One region of the Mesorhizobium sp. C120A genome, then DNA from elsewhere that is predicted to be linked to it. Evidence: predicted binding sites of a transcription regulator. Region 1 holds the regulator's gene; each other region holds the start of a gene.
What was found. Region 1 encodes PhoB, which activates phosphate uptake and scavenging genes when phosphate is short. Its sites were predicted from a motif close to TGTCATNNANCTGTCAT; they were not measured.

Region 1 (7,201 bases):
CGACGCCAGCCTGGTGAAGAGCCTGGCCAAGGGCCTGCGCCGGCTCGATGGCGATACCGCACTTCCCGCTACTTTCGCCGAATTGCAGCCGCTGCTCGCCGCCAAGGGCGTGGCACTGGCCAGCGACACACAGGACTATATGATCCCGATCGCGGTCGAGGCGAACCAGGTCCAGGACCGGCTCGGCCTGTTCGGCGCCGTGCTGACCTTCGCGCTGTCGGTCGCCGGCGCCTTCTATGCGCTGAGGCAGATCGCGCCGCGCGCCAGGGCGCGCAACAATGTCGAGAAGCTGATGCTGTGGGGGCTGCTTGCGGCCTCGACCATCGCCATCCTGACCACGGTCGGCATCGTGCTGTCGATGCTGTTCCAGACGATCACCTTCTTCGAGAGCGTATCGCCGATGAGCTTCTTCTTCGGCACGGTGTGGGATCCGCGTTTCGCCGCCGCCGGTTCCGGCGGCAGCCAGGGTCAGTTCGGCCTGATCCCGCTACTCGCCGGCACGCTCTACATCGCCGCCGTCGCGCTTCTGGTCGCAGTGCCGGTCGGGCTGATGTCGGCGGTCTACATGTCCGAATATGCCTCGCGCGGTGTGCGCTCGGTGGTCAAGCCGGCGTTGGAACTGCTGGCCGGCATTCCGACCATCGTCTACGGCATCTTCGCCGTTGTCACGCTCGGACCGTTCTTGCGCGACCTGTCGGCGGCACTCACCGGCGGCTCGCCCTTCATCCAGGGCCAGAGCATCTTCACCGCCGGTCTGGTGATGGGCGTCATGCTGATCCCGGTCGTGTCCTCTTTGTCCGACGACATCATCACCGCGGTGCCGCGCGCAATGCGTGACGGCTCGCTCGGCCTCGGCGCCACCCGCTCCGAGACGATCAAGCGGGTGATCCTGCCGGCGGCACTGCCCGGCATCGTCGGCGCCATCCTGTTGACGGCGTCGCGCGCCATCGGCGAGACGATGATCGTCGTGCTGGCGGCGGGCGTCGCCGCCAATCTGACGGCCAATCCGTTCGAGGCGATGACGACCATCACCGTCAAGATCGTCAACCAGCTGACCGGCGACCTCGAGTTCAACTCGCCGCAGACGCTGGTCGCCTTCGCGCTCGGCCTGACGCTGTTCGCGCTGACGCTGGTGATGAACATCGTCGCCCTCTACATCGTGCGCAAGTACCGGGAGCAGTACGAATGACCGACATCCCCCTGGACACGATGGCGGGCGCCGTCGCGCGACCGCGCCGCGACATCGGGCTGAAGGCGCGCTATGCCGCCGAACGCCGGTTCCGCATCTATGGCGTGATTGCGATCTCGGTGGGCCTGGCGTTCCTGGCCATCATGCTGATCACCATCGTCTCGAAAGGCTACACCGCCTTCTGGCAGACGACGGTGACGCTGCCGGTCACCTTCGACGAGAAGGTGATCGATCCCTCCGGCAAGCGCGCGACCGACCCTACCGTGCTGATCAAGGCGAACTATCCCAAGCTCGCCGAAAACGCACTGGTGGCCAAGCTCGGCATCGATCCGGCCAACAAGCCGATGATGCTGAAGCTCAAGGGCTTCCTGTCGGAAGGCGCCCGCGTGCAGCTGCGCGACATCGTCTCCGCCGATCCGTCGGTGATCGGCACGACGCGTGACGTCGACATCCTGGCCGCCGCCAATCTCGACTCGGCCTTCAAGGGCCAGATCGACCTCGGCGTCGATGAAGCGCGCCGCAAGGTGTCCAACCAGCAGATCGACTGGATGAACAAGCTCAAAGCCGAAGGCGCGATGGCCGAGCATTTCAACACCGGCCTGTTCAGCTATGGCGCCTCCAGCCGGCCCGAGACGTCGGGCATGGGCGTGGCCATCATCGGTTCGTTCTACATGATGGTGATCGTGCTTTTGCTGGCGCTGCCGATCGGCGTCGCCGCCTCGATCTATCTGGAGGAGTTCGCCAAGAAGAACCGCTTTACGGACCTGATCGAAGTCAACATCAACAATCTCGCGGCGGTGCCGTCGATCGTCTTCGGTCTGCTTGGCCTTGCCGTGTTCATCAACTTCCTCGGCATGCCGCGCTCGGCTTCCTTCGTCGGCGGCCTGGTGCTGACCTTGATGACGCTGCCGACCATCATCATCGCCACGCGCGCCGCCCTCGCCGCGGTGCCGCCGTCGATCCGCTCGGCGGCGCTCGGCCTCGGCACCTCCAAGATGCAGATGGTGTTCCACCACATCCTGCCGCTTGCCGCCCCAGGCATCCTTACCGGCACCATCATCGGCCTGGCGCGTGCGCTCGGCGAGACAGCACCGCTGCTCTTGATCGGCATGGTCGCTTTCGTCGCCGATTATCCGACGACGCCTTTCGATCCGGCGACCGCGCTGCCGGTTCAGATCTATATGTGGGCAAACGAGGCTGAGCGCGCTTTTGTCGAGCGCATGTCCGGCGCCATCATCATCCTGCTCGTCTTCCTCATGGCCATGAACATCACCGCGATCGTGCTCCGGCGCCGCTTCGAGCGGCGCTGGTAGAAAAAAGGCAATTTGGTATGAACATCATGACCGAACAGTCCCTTGAGAATGCAGTGGGCGACAAAATGAACGCCAAGTCGAACGAAGTCATCAAGATGCGCGGCGACAAGGTCGGCGTCTTCTACGGCGAGAAGCAGGCGTTGTTCGACGTCAATCTCGACGTCCGCCAGAACCAGGTGACGGCGCTGATCGGCCCGTCCGGCTGCGGCAAGTCGACCTTCCTGCGCTGCCTCAACCGCATGAACGACACCATCGATTCGGCGCGGGTGACCGGCAAGATCACGCTCGATGAAGACGACATCTACGACAAGAACATCGATGTCGTCGAACTGCGCGCCCGCGTCGGCATGGTGTTCCAGAAACCCAACCCGTTCCCGAAGTCGATCTACGAGAACGTCGCCTACGGCCCGCGCATCCATGGGCTGGCCAAGCGCAAGTCCGACATGGACCAGATCGTCGAGCAGAGCCTGAAGAAGGCTGCGATCTGGAACGAGGTCAAGGACCGCCTGCAGGAGCCCGGCACCGGCCTGTCCGGCGGCCAGCAGCAGCGCCTGTGCATCGCGCGCGCCATCGCCGTGTCGCCGGAGGTGATCCTGATGGACGAGCCCTGCTCGGCGCTCGATCCGATCGCCACCGCCCGTGTCGAGGAGCTGATCGACGAACTGCGCCAGAACTACACGATCGTCATCGTCACCCACTCGATGCAGCAGGCGGCGCGCGTCTCGCAGCGCACGGCGATGTTCCATCTCGGCTATCTCGTCGAGGAGGGCGTCACCGACAAGATGTTCACCAACCCCGACGACAAGCGCACCCAGGACTACATTACCGGCCGCTTCGGCTGAGCCGTCCGGCGGGTGAATTTTTAGGCACGAGGACCAAGATCATGGGTGAACATACCGTCGCCTCCTTCGATGAAGAGCTCGGGCAGATCAGCAAGCTGATCCGCGACATGGGCGATCTGGCAGGCTCGATGGTCAGCGGCTCGACCAGGGCGCTGCTCAATTCGGACAATGCGCTGGCACAGCGTGTCGTTTCCGACGACGCCATCATGGATGCGCGCCAGCGCGAACTGGACGACCGCGCCATCACGCTGATCGCCAAGCGCCAGCCGATGGCCAACGATCTGCGCGCCGTGGTCGGCTCGATCCGCATGGCGGGCGACCTCGAGCGCATCGGCGACCTCGCCAAGAACATCGCCAAACGCGTCGGCACCGTGGGCTTGAGCGTCACGCCGCGCGACCTCTCGCACTCCATCGATGCCATGGCGCAACTGGTGCTGATCCAGGTGCAAGGCGTCGTCGAGGAATATGCCGCCACCGATGCGGCAGCGCTTGCAAAACTCAGGAATGACGACGAGCGCATCGACGTCAAATACACGTCCGTGTTTCGTGAGCTCTTGACCTACATGATGGAAGACCCTCGCAACATCACCGCCTGCACGCATCTCTTGTTCTGCGCCAAGAATCTTGAGCGCATCGGCGATCATGTCACCAACATCGCCGAAAATGCGTATTATGTGCTGACCGGCCAGCAATTGCCCGCCAATCGTCCGAAGCAGGACGAGACGGCGATGGCCACGCCGGCCTGATGAGGGTGAACTGCCTATGATCGCGCCACGCATCATGGTCGTGGAGGACGAGGAGCCGCTGGGCGTGCTCCTCCGCTACAACCTCGAATCCGAAGGCTATCAGGTCGAGGTGGTGACACGCGGCGACGAGGCCGAGATCCGCCTGCAGGAAAACGTGCCCGATCTCCTGGTGCTCGACTGGATGGTGCCCGCTGTTTCCGGCATCGAGCTCTGCCGGCGGCTTAGAGTGCGGCCCGAAACCGAGCGGCTGCCGATCATCATGCTGACCGCGCGCGGTGAGGAAAGCGATCGCGTGCGCGGCCTGTCCACCGGTGCCGACGACTATCTGGTCAAGCCATTCTCGACGCCGGAGTTCATGGCGCGCGTGAAGGCGCTGCTGCGCCGGGCCAAGCCGGAAGTGCTGTCCAGCGTGCTCAAGGTCGGCGACATCGTGCTCGACCGCGAGTCGCACCGTGTCTACCGCAAGAAGAGCGAGATCAGGCTCGGACCGACCGAGTTCCGGCTGCTCGAATTCATGATGCGCCATCCCGGCCGCGTGTTCTCGCGCAGCCAACTGCTCGACAATGTCTGGGGCGAGACGATCTATATCGACGAGCGAACCGTCGACGTCCATGTCGGGCGCTTACGCAAAGCGGTCAACAACGGCCGCATGCCGGATGTCATCCGTACCATTCGCGGCGCCGGCTACGCGATCAGGGAAGACTAGGATGCTGCGCGTCGCGCCGTTGCCGGCCATTCAGGCGACATGCTTGCCGGATTTGGCCTGAATGCCCGGCGCGAAAATCTCCTGATCGACGAAGCCGAGCGCGCGCATGGCACAGCCTTCGCGGATCAGCGGCAGCTCGTTGGGCTCGGTGTCGAAGGAGATCGATTTCGAGTGCTGGCCGCCGGCGGTCTGGGCGATCGCTTCGCGCAATGCCGGTTCGATCAAGTCGAAGGCGGCGGCGCTGACGCCGACCATGGCGACGGGTGCCGGATCGATCAGTGCAAACAGGCTGCCGAGGCCGAAGCCGAGCGCCTCACCGGCCTTGCGATAGGCTTCGCGCTCCGGGCCATCGGTTTCGCGGGCGCGCGCGGCGAGTGCGCGCATATCAGCGTCGCCGATATCGACCGGCTCGGCATCTTCGCTCATCATTTTGGCGCTGCGCCAGATGGCGTAGTTTCCGGCATAGGCCTCGACGCAGCCGCGCCGCCCGCAGCGGCAGAGCGCGCCGCCCGGACGGTGGATCATGTGGCCGAACTCGCCGCCCGAGGAATGGGTGCCGGTGAACAGTTCGCCTTTCAGCACCAGCCCCATGCCGATGCCGTGCGACAAGAGGATCGCGATGAAATTGTCGCGGTAGCGCTCGGGCTGGCGCCATTGCAGGGCCACCGCCATCATATTGCAGTCGTTCTCCATGGTGGCAGGAATGCCGAATTCCGCTTCCAACATGTCGGCGAAGGCAATGTCGGTCAGTGGCGTGATTGGCGACCACAGCATGGCCCGCGCCTGCGAATCGGTGATGCCCTGGATGCCCATGGCAATGCGGGCGATGCTCTGGACATCGAGGTCCGGGTCCGCGAGACGCCGCCCGACGATTGCTACGCATTCGCCGATCAGCTCGTCGCGCGGCATGGTCAGCGTGTCGAGCCGGCGCTGTTCTTCCGCGACCACCTGGCCGGCATAGTCGATGACGGTGACGGAGAGGAAGTTCAGCGACAGCACCACGGTCATGACCGCCGCCGCTTCCGGGTTGAGGCCAAGGCCGACCTGCGGCCGGCCGCGTTTCAGCGAGCCGGTCTCGCCAGGCTTGCCTTCAATCAGGATGCCTTCTTGAATTAGATCAGACGAGATTGCCGATATCGTCGAATGGCTGAGGCCGGTGGTCGCCGCAATCTCGGTCCGCGACGGCTGGCCGGCCCGGCGCACGGCCGAAATCACCATCGCACGGTTGCGACGGCGCAGATCGTCGTGGCGGATCCCAACCGACATTTGTTTTCCTCCCGGCCTCCTCGCGCCTCATGATAGTGAAGGCGTTCGACGGCACCAGCCAAATATTGGCAGACGCCGGCAGCCCTGTCATTGTTTATTGCGGAGCTCGAAAAAATTCGGCAACGCCATCAGAATCCATCATAATCGATGTTGACAGTGCCTTATCATTGAACCAGTATTTTTTCGAGGCTCGAAAAAATGGAGCCTCTTTGTGCAGGCCTTCGGGCCGGTTTTGTCGCGCCGTGGGCGGCGCAGGGAGGGTTATAATGAACAGATTTGCAGCCGCCATGCTGGCGGGTGTCGCCATGTCGCTGGCGCTGATGTCGGTCGCGCAGGCGAAGGACAAGGTCATCGGCGTGTCGTGGTCGAACTTCCAGGAAGAGCGCTGGAAGACCGACGAGGCGGCGATGAAAACGGCGATCGAAGCCGCCGGCGACAAGTACATTTCGGCCGACGCGCAGTCCAATCCCGGCAAGCAGCTGACCGACGTCGAAAGCCTGATCTCGCAGGGCGCCAACTCGCTGATCATCCTGGCGCAGGACGCCTCGGCCATCGGCCCGGCGGTGCAGAAGGCGCTGGACGAAGGCATTCCGGTCGTCGGCTATGATCGCCTGATCGAGAACAAGGACGTCTTCTACCTGACCTTCGACAACAAGGAAGTCGGCCGCATGCAGGCCCGCGAAGTGTTCAAGGCGAAGCCCGAAGGCAACTATGTCTTCATCAAGGGCTCGGGCTCGGATCCGAATGCCGATTTCCTGTTCTCGGGCTCGATGGAAGTGCTCAAGGAAGCCATCGACTCGGGCAAGATCAAGAATGTCGGCGAGGCCTATACCGATGGCTGGCTGCCGGCCAACGCCCAGAAGAACATGGAACAGTTCCTGACCGCCAATGACAACAAGGTCGATGCCGTGGTTGCGGCCAATGACGGCACCGCCGGCGGCGTTGTCGCCGCGCTGACGGCGCAGGGCCTTGCCGGAACGGTTCCGGTCTCGGGCCAGGACGGCGACCATGCCGCCCTGAACCGCATCGCGCTCGGCACGCAGACGGTGTCGGTGTGGAAAGACGCGCGCGAACTCGGCAAGAACGCCGCCGAGATCGCCTCGCAGCTTGCCGATGGCAAGAAGACGGGCGACATTGCC
Region 2 (7,201 bases), 1.6 Mb from region 1:
GTCAGCGCAGCGCCTGCTTGGCGAGCTCGGCGACGATCTCGTAATTCTGCGGCGTGACGAAGCCGGCGCCAGTGTCGACATTCATCGGCGCCAGGCCCAGCACCACCTGCTGGCAAAGGCTGAGGATCGGCAGATAGCCTTGCAGAAACGGCTGCTGATCGGCCGTCAGTTGCACCCAGCCGCCCTTGAACGCCTCGACGATCTGCGGGCTGGTGTCGAAGCCGAAATTGAAGATGTCGCCCGGCTTGCGCCCCGCCGCCTGCATGTAGGTGGCGACGTTGCCCAGCATCTGGCCGCCGGGATAGCCGACCGCCTTGACGTCGGGATTGTTGAGCAGGGCCGCGGTGATCACCGGTATCGCCAGATTGGGGTCGGACGCCCATTCGCCGCTCGGCGGCGACGACAGCTGGATGACCTCGACGCCGGCTTCCTTGAGTGCTGCCACCGTGCCGCGCTCGCGCGCGCCGCGGGCCTCGTTCTCGAACGGGCCGATCATGATCGCCTTGTCGCCGGACTTGAGATTGCCGAGCTTGAACGCTTCGACGCCGAGCGCGCGGCCCTGCTGCTCCTGCTGGGCGCCGACATAGCCGCCGCCGAACGCAGCCACCACCGTCGGCACCGGCACGTTCTGGTACATCATCTTGATGCCGTCCTTGTGCGCCTGTTCGGCCAGCGGCATGATCGCGGCGTCGCCGGGATGGCCCATCATGGCAATGCCGTTGGGCTTCACGGCGACGGCCTCGCGCAATTGCTGAACCATCTTCTCGACGTCCCACTGCGAGAAGATGTAGTCGACCTTGGGTCCGAGATCGGACGCCGCCTGCTTGGCGCCATTGTAGACGATGGTGCCGAAAGCGTCGCCCTCGGCGCCGCCGACGAAAAAGCGGATGTGGACATCCTTGCACCACTGGGCGTCGAGCGCCTGCGCCGGCAGAGTGGAGATGGCAGCGCACAGCGCCGTGGCGGCGGCCACGACGGTCGAGCGCAGAAGTGTCGTTCTCATTGCGATGCTCATGCACGTTCCTCCCTTTTGTCCTCGGTGAGCCGAGGGGTTTCGTCGTTCGCCTGTCGGCAGTGCTTGTCGGCAGTGCTTGGGAATCTGTCAGGCCGGCTCCTCCCACCGGCCCTCGGTCACGCCGGGTTCGGCAGGTAGGTCGCTCCTCCCCGGCATTGCTTGAGGTATTCCAGCCCGCGCACCTGGCCTGTGATTTCGAGGTCGCCGCGATAGACCGGGTCGTGCCAGCCCTCGATGTCGATGGCGCCCTTGTAACCGGCCAGCCGCAATTCGCTGATCACCCGCGTCCAGTCGCTGTCGCCAAACCCGGGCGTGCGCATCTGCACGAAGGGCAGCTTGCCGAACACGCCGTGCTCGCGGATCACATCCCAGCGCACCGTCGCGTCCTTGCCGTGGACATGGAAAATGCGCGGCGCCCATTTGCGGATCTGCGGCATCGGGTCGATGAGGTAGACAAGCTGGTGGCAGGGCTCCCATTCGAGGCCGAGATTGTCGTCGGGCAATTCGTTGAACATCAGCTCCCAGGCGTCCGGATTGTGGGCGATGTTCCAGTCGCCGGCGGCCCAGTTGCCGTCCATGGCGCAATTTTCGAAGGCAATGCGCACGCCCTTGTCGGCGGCGCGTTTGGCCAGCGGCCCCCAGACCTCACGGAAGCGCGGCAGGCTGTCGGTCAGCTTCTTGCCGCGCAGGCGGCCGGTGAAGCCGCTGACCGTCGAGGCGCCGAACAGATGCGCATTGTCGATCACCGTTTCCCAGGCCGCGAGCACGCCGCGATCGACCTCGCCATCCTCCAGCGGATTGCCGAACACACCGATCGACGACACGACGACATCGGCATCGCCGATCGCCTCGCGGATCTCGCCGGCGAGCCGCGGCAAATCCTTGCCGCCCAGCGTCTGCCAGAAGAAGGGCTGGATGCTCTCGAAGCCGAGCGGCAGAATCTCTTTGATGTAGGCGGCCGGGTCTTCGAGATTGGCCCGCACCATGGTGCCGATCCGGATGTCGAGAAGCGGGTTTGGCATCATGATGCTTCCTGTGTGATTGCGACGCGCCGTCCGGTCTCGGCGCTTTCGATGGCGCCAAAAACCATGGCCAGGCTTTTGATGTTGTCGCTGCCACGGGTTTCCGGCTCGCTGCCGGTCTCGATGGCGTGGATGAAATCCTTGATGATGCCGAGATGACCGCCGACGCGGTCGGCGGAATCGAGCGGCGGTACTGTGATGGGCTGGGTCAGGTCGAACAGGCCGTCGCGGACCGACAACACAACCTCGGCCTTCAGTCCGTCCTCGCCGTCCCAGACCAGGCTGCCGTGCTCGGCGACGATGCGCCACGTGCTCTCCCAGCTGGTGCGGAAGCCCGCCGCGCACCAAGAGCCTGCATAGGTGAACACCTTGCCGCCGCCGAGATCGAAGATAGCGCTGGCCGACGATCCCTGCCGGTACCAGGAATTCGCCGGCTCCCATTCCTGGCAAAAGACGCCGGCGGGATCGCCGCCGACCATGTAGCGGGCGGCGTCGAAAGTATGGATCGCCATGTCGAGCAAAAGCACATGCGCCATCTCCTCGCGGAAGCCGCCGAAATGCGGCGCGACGAAGAAATCGGCATGGATGCTGGTTGGCTTGCCGATGGCGCCGGAGTCGAGAAAGCGCCTGATGCGCCGGACATTGGCGACGTAGCGGCGGTTCTGCACGACCGCATGGATACGCCCCGCGTTACGTGCCGCATCGACGATGGCGCGGGCATTTTCCGGAGTATCGGCCAGCGGCTTTTCCGTCAGCAGATGGCAATTATGGGCAAAGGCGGCAAAGGCGACATCACGCCGGGCGGCTGGAACCACGACATCGAACACCGCGTCGGGCCTGGTCTGGTCGAGCACCGCGTCGAGGCTGGTGCCGATTACCGCGCCGTCGAGCCCGTATTCGTGCGCCCTCGCCTTCGCCCGTTCGGCGTCGAGATCGACAAGGCCGACAATGGCCAGCCCGTCGATCTGCCTCGCGGCATCGAGCCAGGCCTTGCTCATCGCACCACAGCCGACGAGGACGGCATTCATCATCCGGCATTCCTCCCGTCCGGTCCCTCCAGACCGAATGTCACGGCATTTCCGGCATCACCGTAAACGTTTCTCCGTAAACGTTTACGAGAACACACCCGATGGCGTAGAATGTCAATCGGCTGTCAGCGAAAATCATCCCGAAGCCTTGGCCTGGGCGGCAGCCGGTGCTAGCCAAGACAGGGGGAGAACTGTCCTTGGCGTCCAGTATCCATGACCTAGCGCGTCACCTGAACATTTCGATCGGCACCGTGTCGCGGGCGTTGAACGGCCGCGCCGACGTCAATGCCGACACCCGCCAGCGCGTGCTCGCCGCCGCCAAGCAATTGAACTATTCGCCCAACCAGTCCGGCCGCAGCCTGCGGCAAGGCACCACCCATTCGATCGCCTTCATGCTGCAGCCGCATCCGGGCGACCAGCAATATGGCGAACCGTTCTTCATCCCGTTCCTGATCGGTCTGCAGGGCCGGCTGGCCGAGGATGACCTGGATCTGATGGTCGTCATGGGCGAGCCCGGCCAATATCAGCAGGAGAGGCTGCGCCGCGTGGTTGAGACGCGCCGGGCCGACGCGGTCGTGTTGGCCAATACACGGCGGGAAGACGATCGGATCGACTATCTCAGCAAGGCCGGCTTTCCCTTCGCCACGCTTGGCCGAAGTCAATCCGGCGACGACACCTATCCTTCGCTCGATATAGATTTCGAGAGGGCGGGTGATGAAGCCGTCGACCGGCTGGTCGCGCGCGGCCACCGCCGCATTGCCGCCATCCGCCCTTCGCTTGATCTCAACTTCGGCTACCTGTTCCTCGACGGCTACCGCAAGGCGCTGGAGCGGCATGGCATCGAAGTCGACCCCGGCCTGATCGCCGACGGCTTCATCAACGAGGCCGGAGGCTACCAGGTGACGCCGCGCGTGATGCTCTCCAAGGACCGGCCCACAGCCATCATCTTCAACAATGACGCAATGGCGCTCGGCGGCTGCAAGGCACTGGCCGAGATGGGCATCAGGCCCGGCCACGACATCGCGGTGATCGTCATCGTCGACACGCCGCTCTGCCGCTACTTTTCACCGGCGCTGACCGCCTTCCGTCCGTCGCTGGAGCCGATGGGCCGGCGGCTGGCCGAAATGCTGCTGGCCTCGCTTCCCGCCTTTGCCGGCCCGGAAGGTCCGCGCATCATCCGCGAAGTCTGGCCGCTGGAGCTGATCGCGCGCGACAGCGATTGATAGTGCGTCTCTCCCTTCTCCCACAAGGGAGAAGGAAGAGGCCCGCTCTGTCACGCAAGTATCATGTTCGCGTCCTAGACCGCTTTGCGAGAGGGCGACATCGTCGATGCGATGCGGTGGCCCCTTTGCGCCGCTCAAGGCTTGTCACAAAGAGGATCTCCATGAAAATCTCGCACCGAACCGTGTCGCTCGGCGCCGCGCTGGCGCTGTTTACCGCCCTGACCCCTGCCCTTGCCGACAGCACAGCCACCGTTGGTGGCTTCGTCAACAAGGGCCTGGTCGGCGTCGGCCGCATCCCGGCCGATCAGAAGGACAAGTTCGGCGAGACCTTCGGCTCCGCCTCCGGCATGTCCATCGACGCCGCAAGCTGGACCCGTGGCGCGGACGGCTACAAGGGCTCGCTCTGGTTGCTGCCGGACCGTGGCTACAATGTCGTCGGCACCACCGATTACCGGCCGCGCCTCAACACTATTCGCATCGAGTTCACGCCGGTAGCACTAGGCGCCACGCCCACCTCCGGCCAGGAACAGACAGGCGTCAAGGCGACGCTTGCCGATTCCCTGCTCCTCACCGACGACAAGGGCGCTGACGCCACCGGCCTCGATCCGCTCAACGGCGTGCGCGCGGCCAATGGCGACCTGCCGATCCTGCCCGAGGCCAATGGCAAGCTGGCGCTCGACAATGAGGCGACCGCGCGGCTGCCCGACGGCACCATGTTCATCTCTGACGAATACGGCCCCAACATCTACCGCTTCTCGGCCGACGGCCATCTGTTGTCGGCAACGCAGCCGCCCGCCGCTTTGGTGCCGATGCGCAAGGGCGCGCCGAACTTCGCCTCCGACAATCCGGGCCCCGGTGCAGCCGAACCCGATCCGAAGGATCCCGAAACCGGCCGCCAGAACAATCAAGGCCTCGAAGGCATGGCGCTGACGCCGGACGGCAAGTCGCTGATCACTGTGCTGCAGTCGGCGCCCCGCCAGGATGGCGGCGATTCGCCCGCGACGCGCCAGAACACTCGCGCGCTGGTCTACGACGCCTCCGACCCGGCCCATCTCAAGCTGGTGCATGAATATGCCGTGCCGCTGCCGGTGTTCAAGGACGCCAAGGACAAGACCAAAGTCGCCGCGCAGAGCGAAATCGTGGCGCTGTCCGACAAGACCTTCCTGATGCTGGCGCGCGACAGCGGCAACGGCCAGGGGGTGAAGGGCGACACGTCGCTTGTGCGCCAGATCTTCGTCGTTGACGTCTCGGCCGCCACCGACATTGCCGGCGGCGCCTTCGATGCCGCCGACAAGCCGCTGGCGCCCAAGGGCGTGCTCGACCCCTCGGTGACCCCGGCCAAGCTGACGCCGTTCATCGACATCAACGACAACAAGGAACTCGGCCGTTTCGGCCTGCATGACGGCAAGCCCAACGACAAGAACAATCTGTCGGAGAAGTGGGAAGCAATGTCGGTGGTCAGCGTGCTCGATCCGGCGCTGCCCGACGACTATTTCCTGTTCGTCGGCAACGATAACGACTTTCTCACCCAGGACGGTTTTCAGGTCGGCGCGCCCTACAAGGCCGAAGACGGCGCCGATGTCGATACCATGTTCCTGGTCTATCAGGTCACGCTTCCGGGCCTCGCCAAGAAGTAGCCGTATACGGAAAGGCGGACGCGCCCGGCGCGTCCGCCTTTACCGTTTGTCGGCGATCAGCGATGCCGTGAAGGCACCTATTTCAAAATCTCCGCATCCCTTGGCACGCCGGCATCGATCGGCTCGGCGGTCCGGCTCGACACAGCCATGATCTTGCCCGCGGCCGACAGGTTCGGGCGCACATAGACCTGGGCTACGCCGTTGACCCGGCTGTAGAGGTCGATGATGTCCTGGTTCATGAAGCGCACGCAGCCCGACGACGCGTTCTTGCCGATGGAATCCCATTCCGGCGTGCCGTGCAGCCGGTACATCGTGTCCTTGCCGTCGCGGAACAGATAGAGCGCGCGCGCACCGAGCGGGCTCTGCGGTCCGGGCGGCATGCCGTCCTTGTATTTCGCCAGTTCCGGCCGGCGCTGGATCATTTCGGGCGGCGGCGTCCACACCGGCCATTTCTTGCGCGCCTGGATCACGGCGCTGCCGGTCCAGCCAAACCCGGCCTTGCCGAGGCTGACGCCATAGCGCATTGCCTTGCCGCCGTCGCGCACCAGATAGAGAAAATGCTCGGATGTATCGACGACGATCGTGCCGGGTTTTTCGCCGGTCGGATCGTCCACGATCTGGCGCACGAATTTCGGATCGAGCTTGGCGACGGGGATTGCCGGCAATGAAAAGCCCTCATCGACGCGCGCCGAATACATGGTGGCGGCATCGCCCAGAGCCGGTTCGGGCGCCGGAGCGGGCGTTGGCGGCACCACGACGTCGGTCGTGGTGCAGGCTGAAAGCGCCATGGAAGCGGCACCCAAAGCGGATATTCCAAGAAACGCGCGCCGGTTCAGGCGCTCGGAAAAAAGCGGATTGTCGGACATGATCCCCCCCAGCCTATTCATCATATCCAACAGGATATGCGACCCCACGCGGCGACGACCCATATCCCATTCCGAATGTTTTGAGAACTGATTAGCTTGAAGCCGCCAGGTGGCATGTTCCAATGCCGCATCGACCTTGTCCGTTAAATCGGCGATCATTGCCGGGCGGACTTTGAGATGAACCTTCGCCGAACAGCCCATGGACGAAAAAATACCACCGCGCCGGCGCACCGGCGACCTGACCAGCGGCCCGATTCCGCGCACGCTGCTTTTGTTCGCTCTGCCGGTGCTCGGCTCCAATGTGCTGCAGTCGCTCAACGGTTCGATCAACGCTGTCTGGGTCGGCCGCTTCCTCGGTGAATCGGCGCTGACCGCCACCTCCAACGCCAATCTGGTTCTGTTCCTGATTC
Region 3 (7,201 bases), 350 kb from region 1:
GCGTCAGCACGCCGAGCGCGCGGCCGATCCAGTCGTCGGCAGTGCGGTTGGCGAAGAAGGAGCCGTGGCCGCAATCGTGCTGGATCATGAAGATCCGCACCAGAAAACCGGCGGCGGGAAGGATCAGGATCAAGCCCCACCAGTGGCCATAGGAATAGGCTGCCGAAGACAGCGCCCACAGCGTAACGAAAGGAATAAGGGTGATGGCGAGTTCAAGAGTGCTGCGTCGCCGGTCGGGCTTCTTGTAGCGCGCCAGGATCTTCAACCAGGCGCGCTTGCTGTTGGCGGCCGTCTCGGGGGAAATCATGTTCATCAGGAAGCATAGGCGGGGCGTCCCGCTGCCGCAAGGAAAAGCTCACGCAAAATTACTGCGCGTAATTGTCGCGCGATAGCATCGCTATTGACGGCGTTGGCCGCCGGCCATGCTGGCTTCTATGCCGTCCAGCCGGTCGAGCAGATCCCGGAAACGGGCGGGAATGTCGGCCTCGGTGCGGAAGGCCGGCAAGGTGCGCAAGAAGCGCGTCGTCGCCTCGGTGCCGAACTGGCGCCTGATGTCGGCGGCGAGCTCTTCGCTTCTGTTGCCAGTATTGCGGTCCATTGTCTCAAATCCTGTGTCGGTTTCAAAACTCCTCCAAGCTTTGAATGGTTCCCCATAGCGGGGTATTGGCAAGCAAAGGCTGCCGTTACGGTAAAGTTTGAATTAATTTTGAACGTCCTTGCGCCCCGCACCAAGTCCGACGGGCAGCCCGCAACATTGCCTGCTGTGGGGCGTCCTCCTGGGCTTGCCCCTTGATTTTTGGCCGCCAAACCTCGATATCGGGCGCAAATCCAAACCATTCGAATGACGGGAAATGGCGATGAGCGACCAGACAAAAGACGAACGCGCGCCCGAGGATATCGAAACGGCCGAGGCCGAGCGCACGCAAGGCGGCATCGACGGCGACTATGAAGCGCTGGTGCGGCTGCTGAAGGAAAACGAGGAGCTGAAGGACCGCGCGCTGCGCGTCGCAGCCGAGATGGAGAATCTGCGCCGCCGCACCGCCCGCGACGTGCATGATGCGCGCGCCTATGCGGTGGCCAATTTCGCCCGCGACATGCTGTCGGTGTCGGACAATCTGCGCCGCGCGCTCGATGCTATCCCCGCCGAGGCGAAAGCGGCCGGAGATGCCGGCTTCAAGGCGCTGATCGACGGCGTCGAGATCACCGAGCGCGCCATGCTGTCGACGCTGGAACGGCATGGGGTGAAGAAGCTCGAACCGGAAGGTGAGAAGTTCGACCCGAATTTCCACCAGGCGATGTTCGAAGTGCCCAATCCCGATGTGCCGGCCAACACCGTCGTCCAGGTCGTGCAGCCGGGCTATTCGATCGGCGAGCGCGTGCTGCGGCCGGCCATGGTCGGGGTCGCCAAGGGCGGCCCCAAGATCGCGGCCACCGAAGCGCCGGTCGAGCCGGGGCCGGTGAACGAGCAGGCCGAGAAGGATGCGTGAGTAGGGTAGGCAGTAGGGAATAGGGAATAGGGAATAGGGAATAGGGAATAGGGAATAGGGAATAGGCAGGCGTATCAATCGCGCGGCTTCGTGTTATTCATACTTTCCCTAATTCCCAATCCCTACTACCTCATGTCCCTGACACCCATCGACCTCCTCGACTATGCCGGCGTCGCCGTCTTTGCCGCGACCGGGGCGTTGGCGGCTTCGCGCAAGCAGCTCGACATTATCGGCTTCCTGTTTCTGGCCAGCGTCACCGGCATTGGCGGCGGCACGCTTCGCGACGTCATCCTCAACCTGCCCGTCTTTTGGGTCGCCAACTCCGGCTATGTGCTGGTTTGCGCGGCGGTTGCGGTGCTGGTCTTCTTCATCGCCCACCGCGTCGAATCCCGCTGGAAATGGCTGCTCTGGCTCGACGCCATCGGATTGGCGGCCTTTTCCGTAATGGGCGCGGCCAAGGGGCTGGCCATCACCGGCTCGCCGGTCGTCTCCGTTGTTATGGGCGTGTTGACCGCCACATTTGGCGGCATCCTGCGCGATCTGCTGGCCGGCGAGCCATCGGTGCTGCTCAGGCCCGAAATCTACGTCACCGCCGCACTCGCGGGCGCCGGCCTCTACACACTTGGCGATCTTGCCGGCCTGCCGCCGCTCGCCTCGGATATTGCCGGCTTCGTCGCGGCTTTCCTGGTGCGCGGCGGCGCGCTGAAATTCGGCTGGACCTTTCCGTCCTACAAGAGCCGCCCGGGACGGCGACCGGAGGATATTCCGTAGGGAGAGGGAATAGGGAATAGGGAATAGGGAATAGGGAATAGTCGGTAGTCAGCAATTCGCGGCAGCCTTCACTACTGCCTACTGCCTACTGCCTACTGCCTCACGCCGCAAAGCGCTGCGCTTCCCCGCCATAATAGTTGACGTAGCGGGCGCCGATTTCCTTGACCGGCATCACCACGAACACATCGACGGTGGAGAACTCACGGTCGATGACGCAGCCGTCGCCGATGCGGGCGCCGACGCGCAGATAGCCCTTGACCAGCGGCGGCATGGCCGCGATCGCCGCCTTGGCGTTGACTGCCTCGATCGGCATCAGATCCATCGAGCAATAGCGGCCGGAGACCGCCCGCACATCCCAGGCGGAGTTGGTCCGGCAGTGATGGGCAAGGTAGGTGAGCGCCTCGGCATGCGCAGCCGGCACCGTGCCAGGGAACGAGGCACAACCGGTCATCACGCCGATCTCATAGTGGTTGATGTAGGCCCAGATGCCTTGCCACAGCGCCTCGATGGTGCGCTTCGAGCGGTATTCCGGCAGCACGCAGGAGCGGCCGAGCTCAAGGAAGCGCTGGCCGGGATGGCGGGCGATCAGCTTGGTCAGTTCGAACTCGCCTTCGGAATAGAAGCCGCCGGCGGTCGCCGCAATCTCTTGCCGCAGCAGGCGGTAAGTGCCGACGATGCGGCGATGCTCGGGGCCGGAGATCGAAGTGTCCAGCACGAGGAGATGGTCGCACAGCGGGTCGAAGCGGTCGGCGTCGCGCCGGTCCTGCGCCTGGAACAGGTCCTTCCTGGCGCCAAGCTCGTCATAAAACACCCGGTAGCGCACTTCCTGCGCGGCGGCGATCTCGGCCTCATTGCGGGCAAGCCGCACTTCGAGATTGCCGATACGGCCCAGCGGTGCGCCTGTTGCGACGGCATCGGCGTTCCGCGCGGCGAGCAAAGCGCCGCCTGCGCTGGGCCGAGTGTCACATTCCGGCATAACTGTATGCACGAGTGATTCTCCTTCGAGCCATCCCTCTTGGCACGGGGATACGGTGTAGGTGCAACAGGATTGTGACAGTACCGTGATACGGCGCGACGGGCAATACTTCGTCGGCTGGCGAAAACCCTCATTCGGCTACCTACGTGACGCGAGGATTGCGCCAGCGTCGCCTTGAAGCGCGTCGCGCTGGGACGATTCACGCGACGCGCTTCAAGTCTTTGTTTTGTGCATGTCGTCTTCTCAAAACCGGGGCCACTTTTGAGCGACATGAATTCAGGCGGCCACCTGGCCCTCGACGGCATGGACCAGCGCGTCGGGATCGAGCGGCTTGGTGACAAAGCCGCTGGCGCCATGGGCGAGCACGGTGTGGCGGGTCTTTTCCTGGCTGTCGGCCGAAAGCACCATGATCGGAACCGGCGGCACAGCCATTTCCTCCTCGTGGCGGCGGATGGCGGCGATCGCGTCCAGCCCGTCCATGACCGGCATGTGCAAATCCATCAGCACCACATCGAAGCGATTTTTCAGCCCGGCTTCGGTCACCGCCTCGACCGCGGCCTTGCCATTGCCGACCACTTTCACGCGATGTCCCGCCTTCAAAAGCGTGGCGCGGGCAAGCATGGCGTTGATGTCGTTGTCTTCGGCGATCAGCACCGACAAACCTTGCTGGCGCCCGCCATGGGCACGAAGCGAGGACGCGCCGGTCTTTTCCGGCTTGGGCGGCGGCAAGGCAGGGGCATGACTGGTCAGCAGCACGCGCAGCAGGGTTTCGCCGCGCACCGGCCTCGCCAAGAAGGTGGCGTAGCCGCTGGTGCGGAATTCGCCAAGCATGCCGCGGTCGGTCGGCGCGATCAGCGTGATCGCCTCGCAATCGGCAAAGCCACTCTGGCGCAGGCGCTTGAGCAGTCTGCCGTCGCCGTCCTCCAGGGCCGCGTCGATCAACAGCACATCGCAATGTTCGGCGAAGGGCGTCGCCTGGGAAGCGGTTGCGGCGACGTCGACGGCGCCGCCATGGGCGCGGATGGTGCGGGCGATGGCGTCCGCCTCGACGGCGTTCTTCGACACGATCACGGCGCGCCGGCCGGCCAGGATGTTCTGCCGGTTCTGCGGTGCTTCGGTTGCTCCTGCGGCCGGGATCTCGAAGACGAATTCCGATCCCTCGCCAAGCCGGCTCGACACCGAAATGGCACCGCCCATGGCGGCGACCAGGCGCCTCGATATGGCCAGACCGAGGCCGGCGCCCCCATGGGTGCGGGTCGAGGTGCCGTCGGACTGTTCGAACTCCTCGAAGATGCGCTCCATATCCTCTTCGCGCAGGCCAGGGCCGGTGTCGGCGACGGTGAAGCAGATGCGGTCGCTGGTCTCGGTGCGGGCCCGTGCAACCGAAACCAGCACGCCGCCGGTGTCGGTGAACTTGATCGCATTGCCGATCAGGTTGAGCAGCACCTGCCTGACTCTTCCCGGATCGGCCATGATCATCTGTGGCACGTCGGGCTCGACATGACAGCCGAGGCCGATGTTCTTGGCGAAGGCTTTCGCCGCCATCAGTTCGATGATGTTGTCGGCAATTTCACGCAACGATGTCGGCTGCGGTTCCGGGTCGAAGCGGCCGGCCTCGATCTTGGAATAGTCGAGCAGGTCTTCGATGAGCGCCAAAAGCGCGCTGGCCGAGGTCGAGACGGCGCCGACATAGGTGCGCTGCTCGGGCGACAGATTGGTGTCGGCCAGTAGCTTGGCCATGCCCATGATGCCGTTCATCGGCGTGCGGATCTCATGGCTGACGGTGGCGAGGAAGCGCGACTTGGCCTGGCTGGCATATTCGGCGCGCTCGCGCGCGGTGATCAACGAGGATTCGGCGCGCTTGCGGGCGGTGATGTCACGGGCAATCGCCCGGTGCGAGACGGCGCCGCTATCCTTGTCGCGCACCGACAGTTCGATCCACGAGAACCAGCGCGGACCGTTCGGCGTGCGGATGGAGACGTCGGTGGAACTCAGGCATTCGTGATCCGAAAAGGCGGCGTCGGGAACGATACCGACATCGATGCCGAGGTCGGCCAGAGTCCTGCCGGCAAGGTCGCGCTGATCGGTTCCGACGAGGCCGGCGAAAACCATGTTGGCATAGACGATGTGGCCGTCGCGGTCGCGGTGGACGACGAGATCGCCGAGCGCATCGATCAGCCCGCGAAAACGCTCCTCGCTCTCCTGCATCTCCCACATGCGGTCGGCCAGCGTCTCGATCTCGGCGCGGCTGCGCGCGGCGGTTTCGTCGAGCAAGGCCGTCGCGCGGTGGACGGTGCGGCGGTTGCGCAGGTGCATGGCGACGCCGGCAACGCCTGTCGCCAGCAGGCCGAGGGTGATGAAGATCGGCGCACCGGTGAGGTGGGAGAGGCCCGGCAGCACGACACTGGCGACCACCGTCAGGAACGGCAGGCCCTCGGACGTGGGGCGCGGCAAATCCGGCGCCAGCGGCGGCGCGGCAACATGCTGCCGCTTGGGCGTCGCCGGGTTCGGCCCGTCGATGCTTTCGGCGCGGCTCTTCTCTTTCCTGGCGGACTCCGCGATCATGCGGAACTCCTTGCCAGATAGAGATTATGGAAAAGCGCGGCGGATCGTTCGAATTTTAGCGGTCATGCATTTTTGCCGCCCGTTCTGGCGGCTTCGGGGCCTCACATATCCACGACCATGCGCCCCCTGATCTTGCCCTCGACGATGTCGTGGGCGGCGGCGATGATGTCGTCGAAGCCGATGGTCGTCGACAGGCCGGCGAGCTTTTGCAGATCGAGATCGCTGCCGATGCGGCGCCAGGCTTCGAGGCGCACGGCCTTGGGCGCCATCACCGAATCGATGCCGAGCAGCGAGACGCCGCGCAGGATGAACGGGGCGACGCTCGACGGCAGATCCATGCCACCCGCCAGGCCGCAGGCGGCGACCGCGCCGCCATAGGCGGTCATCGACAGCACATTGGCCAGCGTGTGGCTGCCGACGGCATCGATGCCGCCGGCCCAGCGCTCCTTGGCCAGCGGCTTGGCCGGCTGGGAGAGTTCCTCGCGCGAAATCACTTCGGCGGCACCGAGGTCGATCAGATAGGAGCTTTCGGCGTTGCGGCCGGTCGAGGCGATGACGTGATAGCCAAGGCTGGACAGGATCGAGACCGCGACCGACCCAACGCCGCCGGCTGCACCCGTCACCACCACCGGGCCGCGATCCGGCAGGATGCCGTGCCGCTCCAGCGCCATGACGCTGAGCATGGCCGTATAGCCGGCGGTGCCGACCGCCATCGCATCGTGCGCGCTGATGCCGTCGGGCAACGGCACCAGCCAGTCGCCGTTGACGCGCGCGCGCCCGGCATAGGCGCCGAAATGCGTCTCGCCGACGCCCCAGCCATTGAGGATGACCTTGTCGCCCTTGCGCCAGTCGGCATGCGATGAGGAGAGGACGGTTCCGGCGAAATCGATGCCCGGCACCAGCGGCCAGCGGCGGATCACTGGCGCTTTCCCAGTGATGGCCAGCCCGTCCTTGTAGTTGACCGTCGTCGCCTCGACCGCGACAGTTACGTCGCCTTCCATCAGATCGGCTTCGCTGAAATCGACGATCTCGACCGATTGCTTCTTTTCGGCGTCGCGCGAAACGAGGATGGCTTTGAAGGTTTCAGGCATCTCTTCTCCTCGGCTTCGCAAAGGCTGGCGGTCGGCATTGGCTGGCTCTGGCCGAACTGTGCGGCGACCGTCCGGCGAGGTCAATTGGTCAAAAGAGTCGGGCCGTCAGGCTTCTGGGCCTTGCGGCTTGGCCTCGCGCCGCCAGCCGATGAACTCGTCGAAGACGACCAGCGCCGCGCCGACCGAAATGAAGGCATCGGCAAGGTTGAAGACGGCGAAGGACCATACCGGCGTGTGGAACAATATATAGTCGATGACGTGGCCGTAGACGGCGCGGTCGATCAGATTGCCGATCGCGCCGCCGATGATCA
Region 4 (7,201 bases), 3.1 Mb from region 1:
AGATGCCGACGCCGCCGCCCATCACGATCCCGTCGATCAGCGCGACGTAGGGCTTTTTGTAACTGTTAATGCGGGCGTTAAGCCGGTATTCGTCGGCGAAGAACTCGACCGGCGGCTTTCCGGCGCGGGCCTCGTAGACGTGCATGATGTCGCCGCCGGCGCAAAACGCCCTGCCCTCGGCCTTGACGACGACGACATCGATGCCGGCGTCGCGCTCAAAAGCGTCGAGCGCCTTGTCCAGCGCCTTGATCATGCGATGTGTCAGCGCATTGAGCGCCTGCGGCCGCGTCAGCGTGACGACGCCCGCCTTGCCCAACCGTTCGAAGCGGATCTCGTCGCCGCCAAAATCCATCGTCAGAGAATCCCTCCCCGCGCCTGCGGGACTGAAGTGCTAAAGGTGGCGCATGGGTGCGTCAACCGGCGGGCGCGGTTTGGATTTTCGCAAGGGAACGCGACCGTGCTTTGCCCCCGACAGAAATGCGCGCAAAATTGCCGGGCAAAACAGCCTTTCTTCTGATGCAGGGACAAACGCATGACGCTTGAAACCGCAGCGCCGAGCCATGGCTGGGAGATGCCGAAAAAGTTCGACCCGGATGATGTTCTCAGCCGCCCGCTGATGGCCAATCTGGCGACCGTGACCGCTGACGGCGCGCCGCTCAACGCGCCGATGTGGTTCATCTGGGAGGACGCTGCGATCTGGCTGCTCGGCTCGACCGGGGCAAGTGCTGTCAAACACCTCGAACGCGACCCGCGCTGCGCCGTGGAGATCGTCCATTTCGACAATGAGGCCGGCATCCTGCTGCATCTCGGCCTGCGCGGCTCCGCCACCATCGAGCCGATGGCGCCGAACCGCTTCAAACGGCTGCTGCACAAATATCTCGGCCCGGAGGCGACCTGGAACCGCTGGTTCATCGACAATGTCGCCGACATCGGCCATCCGGACGGGCGCCTGATCCGGCTTGCCCCGAAGAGCATCTTCACCAACAATGTGTCGTTCTTCAAAACCGGCCCCGAGCTGGCGTGGCCGCCGAAGCCGTAAGCAGCGCGTTATCGACTGGCACAATCGTGTCGCATTGGTCAGCGGCAAGGCCTCGTGGTAAAAGCCGCCCCGACCCGGAGTTTTTGCGATGAACAAATTCACCCCCGCGACGAGCAACAAATTCGCGCCGGCAAAGCCCGCCGGTGCGCGCAGCGTCGACGAGATCACCGGCAGCCGCCGCTTGCGGCGCATGCGCAAGGCCGACTGGTCGCGCCGCCTGGTGCAGGAAAACAGGCTTACGGTGAACGATCTGATCTGGCCGATCTTCGTCATCGACGGCAAGAACACGCGCGAGCCGATCGCCGCCATGCCCGGCGTCTTCCGCCTGTCGCTGGACCTCGCCGTCAAGGAGGCCGAGCGGGCCGCTAAGCTCGGCATTCCGGCGATCGCCACCTTCCCCAATGTTGAACTCAGCCTGCGCGACCAAACGGGATCGCACATCCTCGACCCGGAAAACATCATCAACCGCGCCACCCGCGCCATCAAGGACGCGGTGCCCGAGATCGGCATCATCACCGATGCCGCGCTCGATCCGTTCACCTCGCACGGCCATGACGGCATCTTGCGCGACGGCATCATCGTCAATGACGAGACAGTGGAACAGGTGACCGCCGCGGCCGTCATCCAGGCAGCGGCCGGCGCCGACATCATCGCGCCGTCCGACATGATGGACGGCCGCATCGGCGCCATCCGCGACGCACTCGACGCCAACGGTTTTTCGGATGTGGCGATCATGTCCTATGCGACGAAATTCGCCTCCGCCTTCTACGGCCCCTACCGCGAGGCGGTCGGCACCGCCGGCCTGCTCAAGGGCGACAAGAAGACCTACTATCTCGACCACGCCAATTCCGACGAAGCGGTGCGCGAGGCCGAGCAGGATATCGCCGAGGGCGCCGACATGCTGATGGTCAAGCCCGGCCTGCCCTATCTCGACATCATCCGCCGGCTGAAGGACGAGTTCCAGATGCCGACCTTCGCCTACCAGGTGTCAGGCGAATATTCGATGATCAAGGCGGCGGCCGCCAATGGCTGGATCGACGGCGAAAAGGCAATGCTGGAGAGCCTGCTCGCCTTCAAGCGCGCCGGCTGCGACGGCATCCTGACTTACTTCGCGCCGGAAGTGGCGCAAATGCTGAAGGGATAGCCGGAACCTGGATGCTCCGGGTTCCGGCTTTTCCTCACGCCTTTGGCAAATAAGGAATCGTTCCGGCGAGATCGGTATCGTCGATCAGTTGGAAGCGGCTGTCGCTGCCCTTCCGGCGCTCCGCCACAAACGGAGCGTATTGCGGATCGTTGGTGAAGGCTTCGGCTGCCTTTGCCGACGGAAACGCCATGATGGCGATCAGGCTGGTGTCGAGCGGCTTGCCCTCCAGCGTCTTCACATTGCCGCTGCGGGCGAGATACTTGCCGCCATGCTTGTGGACGAGGTCATGCACCGAAGCGGCATAGGCCGGCACCCATTTGTCGTCCTTCACCTTGATGTCTGCGATCACGTAAGCGGTCATTGTCCAACTCCTCATGGATCGGCACCGGACTGCCCGGTGACGTGACCGCTGCCTCGCATGGCGGCGCCGGACCGCTCCAGTCACAGAACTGTACCGGGGGTGCCAGTACAGCTTCTGTACTGGCTGAACTCAGGTTTTCTGAATAAGGTCCGGCAACATCTTTTGGAGCTCACCACATGACACAAGCCGGTTACAAGCAATTCTGCCCGCTCTCCATGGCCGCCGAGCTGCTCTGCACACGCTGGACCATGGTGCTGCTGCGCGAACTGGTGGCGGGATCGACCCGCTTCAACGATTTGCGCCGCGGCGTGCCGAAAATGTCGCCAACCCTTCTGTCGCAACGGCTCAAGGACCTCGAGGCCGGCGGCATCGTCGAGCGGACCGAGATCGCGACCGAGAAGGGCGTGTTCGAATACCGGCTGACCGAGGCGGGCCGGGATTTGCGCCCGGTTGTCGAGGCGATGGGGTTTTGGGGCCAGAAATGGGTCGAGGCCAGGCTGTCGCTCAAAAACCTCGATCCGTCGCTGCTGATGTGGGACATGCGGCGCAATCTGAACCCCAGCCCGCTGCCGGACGGGCGCACCGTGATACAATTCCTGTACCATGACCTGCCGGCGTCAAAACGATCGTGGTGGCTGATCGTCGAAAAGCAGGGCGAGGTCGATCTTTGCTGGTACGATCCGGGCTTCGACGTCGATCTCTACGTCTCGACCGATCTGTGCACCATGACCTCGATCTGGATGGGGCTGACGACAGTTCATAAGGAACGCGACAAGATCAGCCTGACCGGCGATCTCGACGTCGCCGGCAAGATGCAGATCTGGCTTGGGCTCAGCCCGTTTGCGGTGATGCCGAAGCGCGTGGCGGCTTGAGGTCCCTGCGCATTCCACAGATCGGCTTGCCTCTAAAAACTACTTGCGATATGCAATCGGTTTGGATACTGATTGCAAATCGCAACTGGTCACCAAAGGGAGTCTTCCATGTCCAAACTGCGCGTCAATGCCTTCACCCTGTCGCTCGACGGTTTCGGCGCCGGTCCTGACCAGGACCTGCAAAATCCGCTCGGCGTTGGTGGCGAAGATCTGCACAAATGGATGACCGGCACCCGCACCTTCCACGAGATGGTCGGCAAGGATGGCGGCACCACCGATGTGGACGACCGGTTCACCATCGGCAGCTTCCACAATGTCGGCGCCTGGATCCTCGGCCGCAACATGTTCGGCCCAATCCGCGGCGAATGGCCGGACGAGAGCTGGAAAGGCTGGTGGGGCGACAACCCGCCCTATCATGTGCCGACCTTCGTGCTGACCCATCACAAGCGCGACCCCATTGCGATGGAAGGCGGCACCGTTTTCCACTTCGTCACCGGCGGCATCCACGCCGCGCTCGAACAAGCAAAGGCCGCGGCCGGCGGCAAGGATGTCCGCGTCGGCGGCGGCGTTTCCACCATCCGGCAATATCTGCAAGAGAAGCTCATCGACGAGTTGCATCTGGCGGTGTCGCCAGTGTTGCTCGGGAGGGGCGAGAGCCTGTTTGCCGGGCTGGATATGCTGAAGCTGGGTTACCAGTGCACCGAGCAGGTGGCGACAGCGCTCGCCACGCATGTGACGATCAAGCGGGTGTAGTGGCGAAGTGATAGGCGCAGGCTTCTTTCTCCCCGTTCTACGGGGAGAAATGCCCGGCAGGCAATGAGGGGCAGCGCTGCTTTGGAGGTTAGCAGCGTCCGACGGCTGTGAATTCGTCGCCGGAGCTGCCCCTCATCCGCCCTTCCGGCACCTTCTCCCCGTGAAACGGGGAGAAGGAAAAGTGCTCAATACTTCTCCGGCACGTAAAGCTCGCGCGGCAGGACCTGGCGCTCGTACTCCGGGTTGAACACCCGCTCGGGCAGCGTGATTTCTTCGTGCGGCACGTCCTCATAGGGCAGCTGTTTGAGGAGATGGTCGATGCAGTTCAGCCGCGCCCGCTTCTTGTCGTTGCCTTCGACGATGTACCACGGTGCCTCTGGGATGTTGGTGCGGGCAAACGTCTCTTCCTTGGCCTTGGTGTACTGCTCCCAGCGCACGCGCGACTGCAGGTCCATCGGCGACAGCTTCCACTGCTTCATCGGGTCGTGGATGCGCATCATGAAGCGCATCTGCTGTTCCTCGTCGGTGATCGAGAACCAGTATTTGACCAGCGTGACGCCGGAGCGGACCAGCATGCGCTCGAACTCCGGCACGTCGCGGAAGAACTCTTCGACCTGATCGGGTTCGGCAAAGCCCATCACCCGCTCGACGCCGGAGCGGTTGTACCAGGAGCGGTCGAACAGCACGATCTCGCCGCCGGCCGGCAGATGCGGCACGTAGCGCTGGAAATACCACTGCGATTTTTCGCGCTCGGTCGGCGCCGGCAGCGCCACGACGCGGCAGATGCGCGGGTTGAGGCGCTGGGTGATGCGCTTGATGACGCCGCCCTTGCCGGCGGAATCGCGTCCTTCGAAAACCACCACCAGCTTCTTCTTGTGGTAGGCGACCCAGGACTGCAGCTTGATTAGTTCCGACTGCAAGCCGATCAGGTCGCGGAAATACTGCATGCGGTCGATCGACGGCGGATGCGCGTTCTTGTAGATCTTGGAGATCTCCAGCGACAGCGCCGGCTCCGACATTTCAAGCTCATAGTCCTCGTCGAGCATGTCGGCGAGTTCGGCTTCCAGCCAATCCCTGGCCGGAGAATTCTGCTTCAACTCGGTCATTTCCACTGCTCCGCTTGCCGGCTGACATGAAACCCTGAGCCGACTTGATATAGGCCGGCAATGACGGTTTTATTGCAACCCGCCAGCCAGCCGATCATCGCTGCAAATCGGCGAGGCATGGCTGATCCATCGCCGTGGCATGGCGACAAGCCGCTCAAATTGTCCTACAAATGGCGGACCCGTTCGGGCTTCCCCGCCCTTTCCTGCTAAAACCACCTCCCCACCAAAACTACGAGGATCTGACATGGAATACCGCACGCTTGGCCGTTCCGGCTTGAAAGTTTCGACGCTGACCTTGGGAACCATGACCTTCGGCGGCAGCGGGCCGTTCGCTGCCGTCGGCAATTCCGATCTCGCGGAGGCCTCGCGCATCATCGACACTTGCATCGATGCCGGCATCAATCTCATCGACACCGCCAATGTCTATTCGAACGGATTGTCGGAAGAGATCATCGGCGAGGCGCTCGGCGGCAAGCGCAAGAACGACGTGCTGATCGCCTCCAAGGCGCGCATGCGGATCGGCAAGGGCCCCAATGACGAGGGCCTGTCGCGCCATCATCTGATCCGCGAATGCGAGAAGAGCCTGAAGCGCCTCAGGACAGATGTCATCGACATCTATTTCCTGCACGAATGGGATGGCGCGACGCCGCTCGAGGAAACCATCGCCGCGCTCGACACGCTGGTTGCCCAGGGCAAGATCCGCTATGTCGGCTGCTCCAACTATTCCGGCTGGCAGGTCATGAAGGCGCTCGGCATCAGCGACAGCCAGCACCAGCCGCGCTTCGTCACCCAGCAGATCCACTACACGCTGGAAGCACGCGAGGCCGAGTATGAGCTCTTGCCGATCTCGGTCGACCAGGGCCTTGGCGTGCTGGTGTGGAGCCCGCTCGCCGGCGGCCTGATGTCGGGAAAATACCGCCGCGACAGTCCGACGGCGCGCCAGATCGGCGGCTGGTCGGAACCACCGATCCGCGACGAGGACCGGCTGTGGCGGATCGTCGACGTGCTGGTCGACATCGGCGCCACTCGCGGCGTCTCGGCGGCCCAGGTGGCGCTGGCCTGGCTGCTTGGCCGGCCGGCCGTCAGTTCGCTGGTGATTGGCGCACGCAACGAGGCCCAGTTGAAAGACAATCTCGCCGCGGCAAGCCTGACGCTGTCCTTTGATGAACGCCAGCGCCTCGATGCCGTCAGCCGGCCGCCGGTGCTCTATCCCTACTGGCACCAGCAGTTTACGGCGAAGGACCGCTTCGGCCCGGCCGATCTGGTTATGGACCGCAGCGTTATCTGACTTAAGGGCGCCGGAAGCGGCTAGCCCGCGATAAACCGCCAGACCTGCGGATCGGGCTCGATCTGGCCGCTGAGCACGAAATATTTGTAGAGCACGAGCAGGCAGATCGCCTGCTCGGCCCGCTCGTCGGCGAATTTGCGGCAATAGGCGTTGGCCGCCGCAACGATGCGCTGGGCCTCGGCCGGATGCTGCTCGAGATGATGCACCCGCTCGGCCAGATCGCTGAAGTCGGGCGCCAGCGGCACATAATGGACATCGGGCTCGAGTTGCCCCTCGGCGAACCAGGTCTCGTAAGTCGGCGGCGGCATCAGGCAGAGCGAGTTCGAGCTCATGATCCATTTCAGATTGGTCGCGACATCATTGCCTTCGAGCGAGATGATGTAGCGGTAGCGGCGCTGCTGATCGATGCTGAGATAGGGCTTGCGGTATTCCGCAAGTGCTGTCGCCCTCGGCGTGCCGACATCGCAGAACGGCAGATTGCGGGCTGCATCCAGCAACAAGGTGCGGATCGGATTGTTGAGTTCGCCGCGCCAAACGACGAGCGGATGCTTGTCGGCGAAGGCGACATCGTCGGCCGGCATGTAGAAATGACGGAACTTGTTCAGCTTGAACAGGACGCCGTTGCCGTTGTCGCCCGC

Region 2: a site for PhoB is predicted at 4,337-4,353, ahead of NL532_RS13945 (esterase-like activity of phytase family protein). Genes of this name have one in related genera too.
Region 3: a site for PhoB is predicted at 3,298-3,314, ahead of olsB (l-ornithine N(alpha)-acyltransferase). Genes of this name have one in related genera too.
Region 4: a site for PhoB is predicted at 5,336-5,352, ahead of ppk2 (polyphosphate kinase 2). Genes of this name have one in related genera too.

What each region holds. Positions count from the first base shown of each region.
Region 1 is NZ_CP100476.1:1,333,386-1,340,586, forward strand. Features, by position in the region: gene pstC (phosphate ABC transporter permease subunit PstC) at 1-1,189, shown strand, start outside; gene pstA (phosphate ABC transporter permease PstA) at 1,186-2,502, shown strand; gene pstB (phosphate ABC transporter ATP-binding protein PstB) at 2,520-3,344, shown strand; gene phoU (phosphate signaling complex protein PhoU) at 3,386-4,090, shown strand; gene phoB (phosphate regulon transcriptional regulator PhoB) at 4,107-4,796, shown strand; gene NL532_RS06615 (ROK family protein) at 4,827-6,062, opposite strand; gene xylF (D-xylose ABC transporter substrate-binding protein) at 6,329-7,201, shown strand, end outside.
Region 2 is NZ_CP100476.1:2,886,406-2,893,606, reverse strand. Features, by position in the region: gene NL532_RS13965 (substrate-binding domain-containing protein) at 2-1,015, opposite strand; gene NL532_RS13960 (sugar phosphate isomerase/epimerase family protein) at 1,132-2,037, opposite strand; gene NL532_RS13955 (Gfo/Idh/MocA family protein) at 2,037-3,068, opposite strand; gene NL532_RS13950 (LacI family DNA-binding transcriptional regulator) at 3,263-4,288, shown strand; gene NL532_RS13945 (esterase-like activity of phytase family protein) at 4,450-5,925, shown strand; gene NL532_RS13940 (L,D-transpeptidase) at 6,003-6,791, opposite strand; gene NL532_RS13935 (MATE family efflux transporter) at 6,991-7,201, shown strand, end outside.
Region 3 is NZ_CP100476.1:1,679,194-1,686,394, forward strand. Features, by position in the region: gene NL532_RS08225 (fatty acid desaturase) at 1-313, opposite strand, end outside; gene NL532_RS08230 (hypothetical protein) at 398-598, opposite strand; gene grpE (nucleotide exchange factor GrpE) at 858-1,487, shown strand; gene NL532_RS08240 (trimeric intracellular cation channel family protein) at 1,626-2,258, shown strand; gene olsB (l-ornithine N(alpha)-acyltransferase) at 2,359-3,234, opposite strand; gene NL532_RS08250 (response regulator) at 3,511-5,799, opposite strand; gene acuI (acrylyl-CoA reductase (NADPH)) at 5,901-6,890, opposite strand; gene lspA (signal peptidase II) at 6,996-7,201, opposite strand, start outside.
Region 4 is NZ_CP100476.1:4,442,063-4,449,263, forward strand. Features, by position in the region: gene NL532_RS21630 (enoyl-CoA hydratase/isomerase family protein) at 1-352, opposite strand, end outside; gene NL532_RS21635 (pyridoxamine 5'-phosphate oxidase family protein) at 533-1,039, shown strand; gene hemB (porphobilinogen synthase) at 1,128-2,183, shown strand; gene NL532_RS21645 (DUF1330 domain-containing protein) at 2,218-2,544, opposite strand; gene NL532_RS21650 (winged helix-turn-helix transcriptional regulator) at 2,721-3,416, shown strand; gene NL532_RS21655 (dihydrofolate reductase family protein) at 3,525-4,169, shown strand; gene ppk2 (polyphosphate kinase 2) at 4,355-5,275, opposite strand; gene NL532_RS21665 (aldo/keto reductase) at 5,520-6,563, shown strand; gene NL532_RS21670 (glycosyl transferase family 90) at 6,584-7,201, opposite strand, start outside.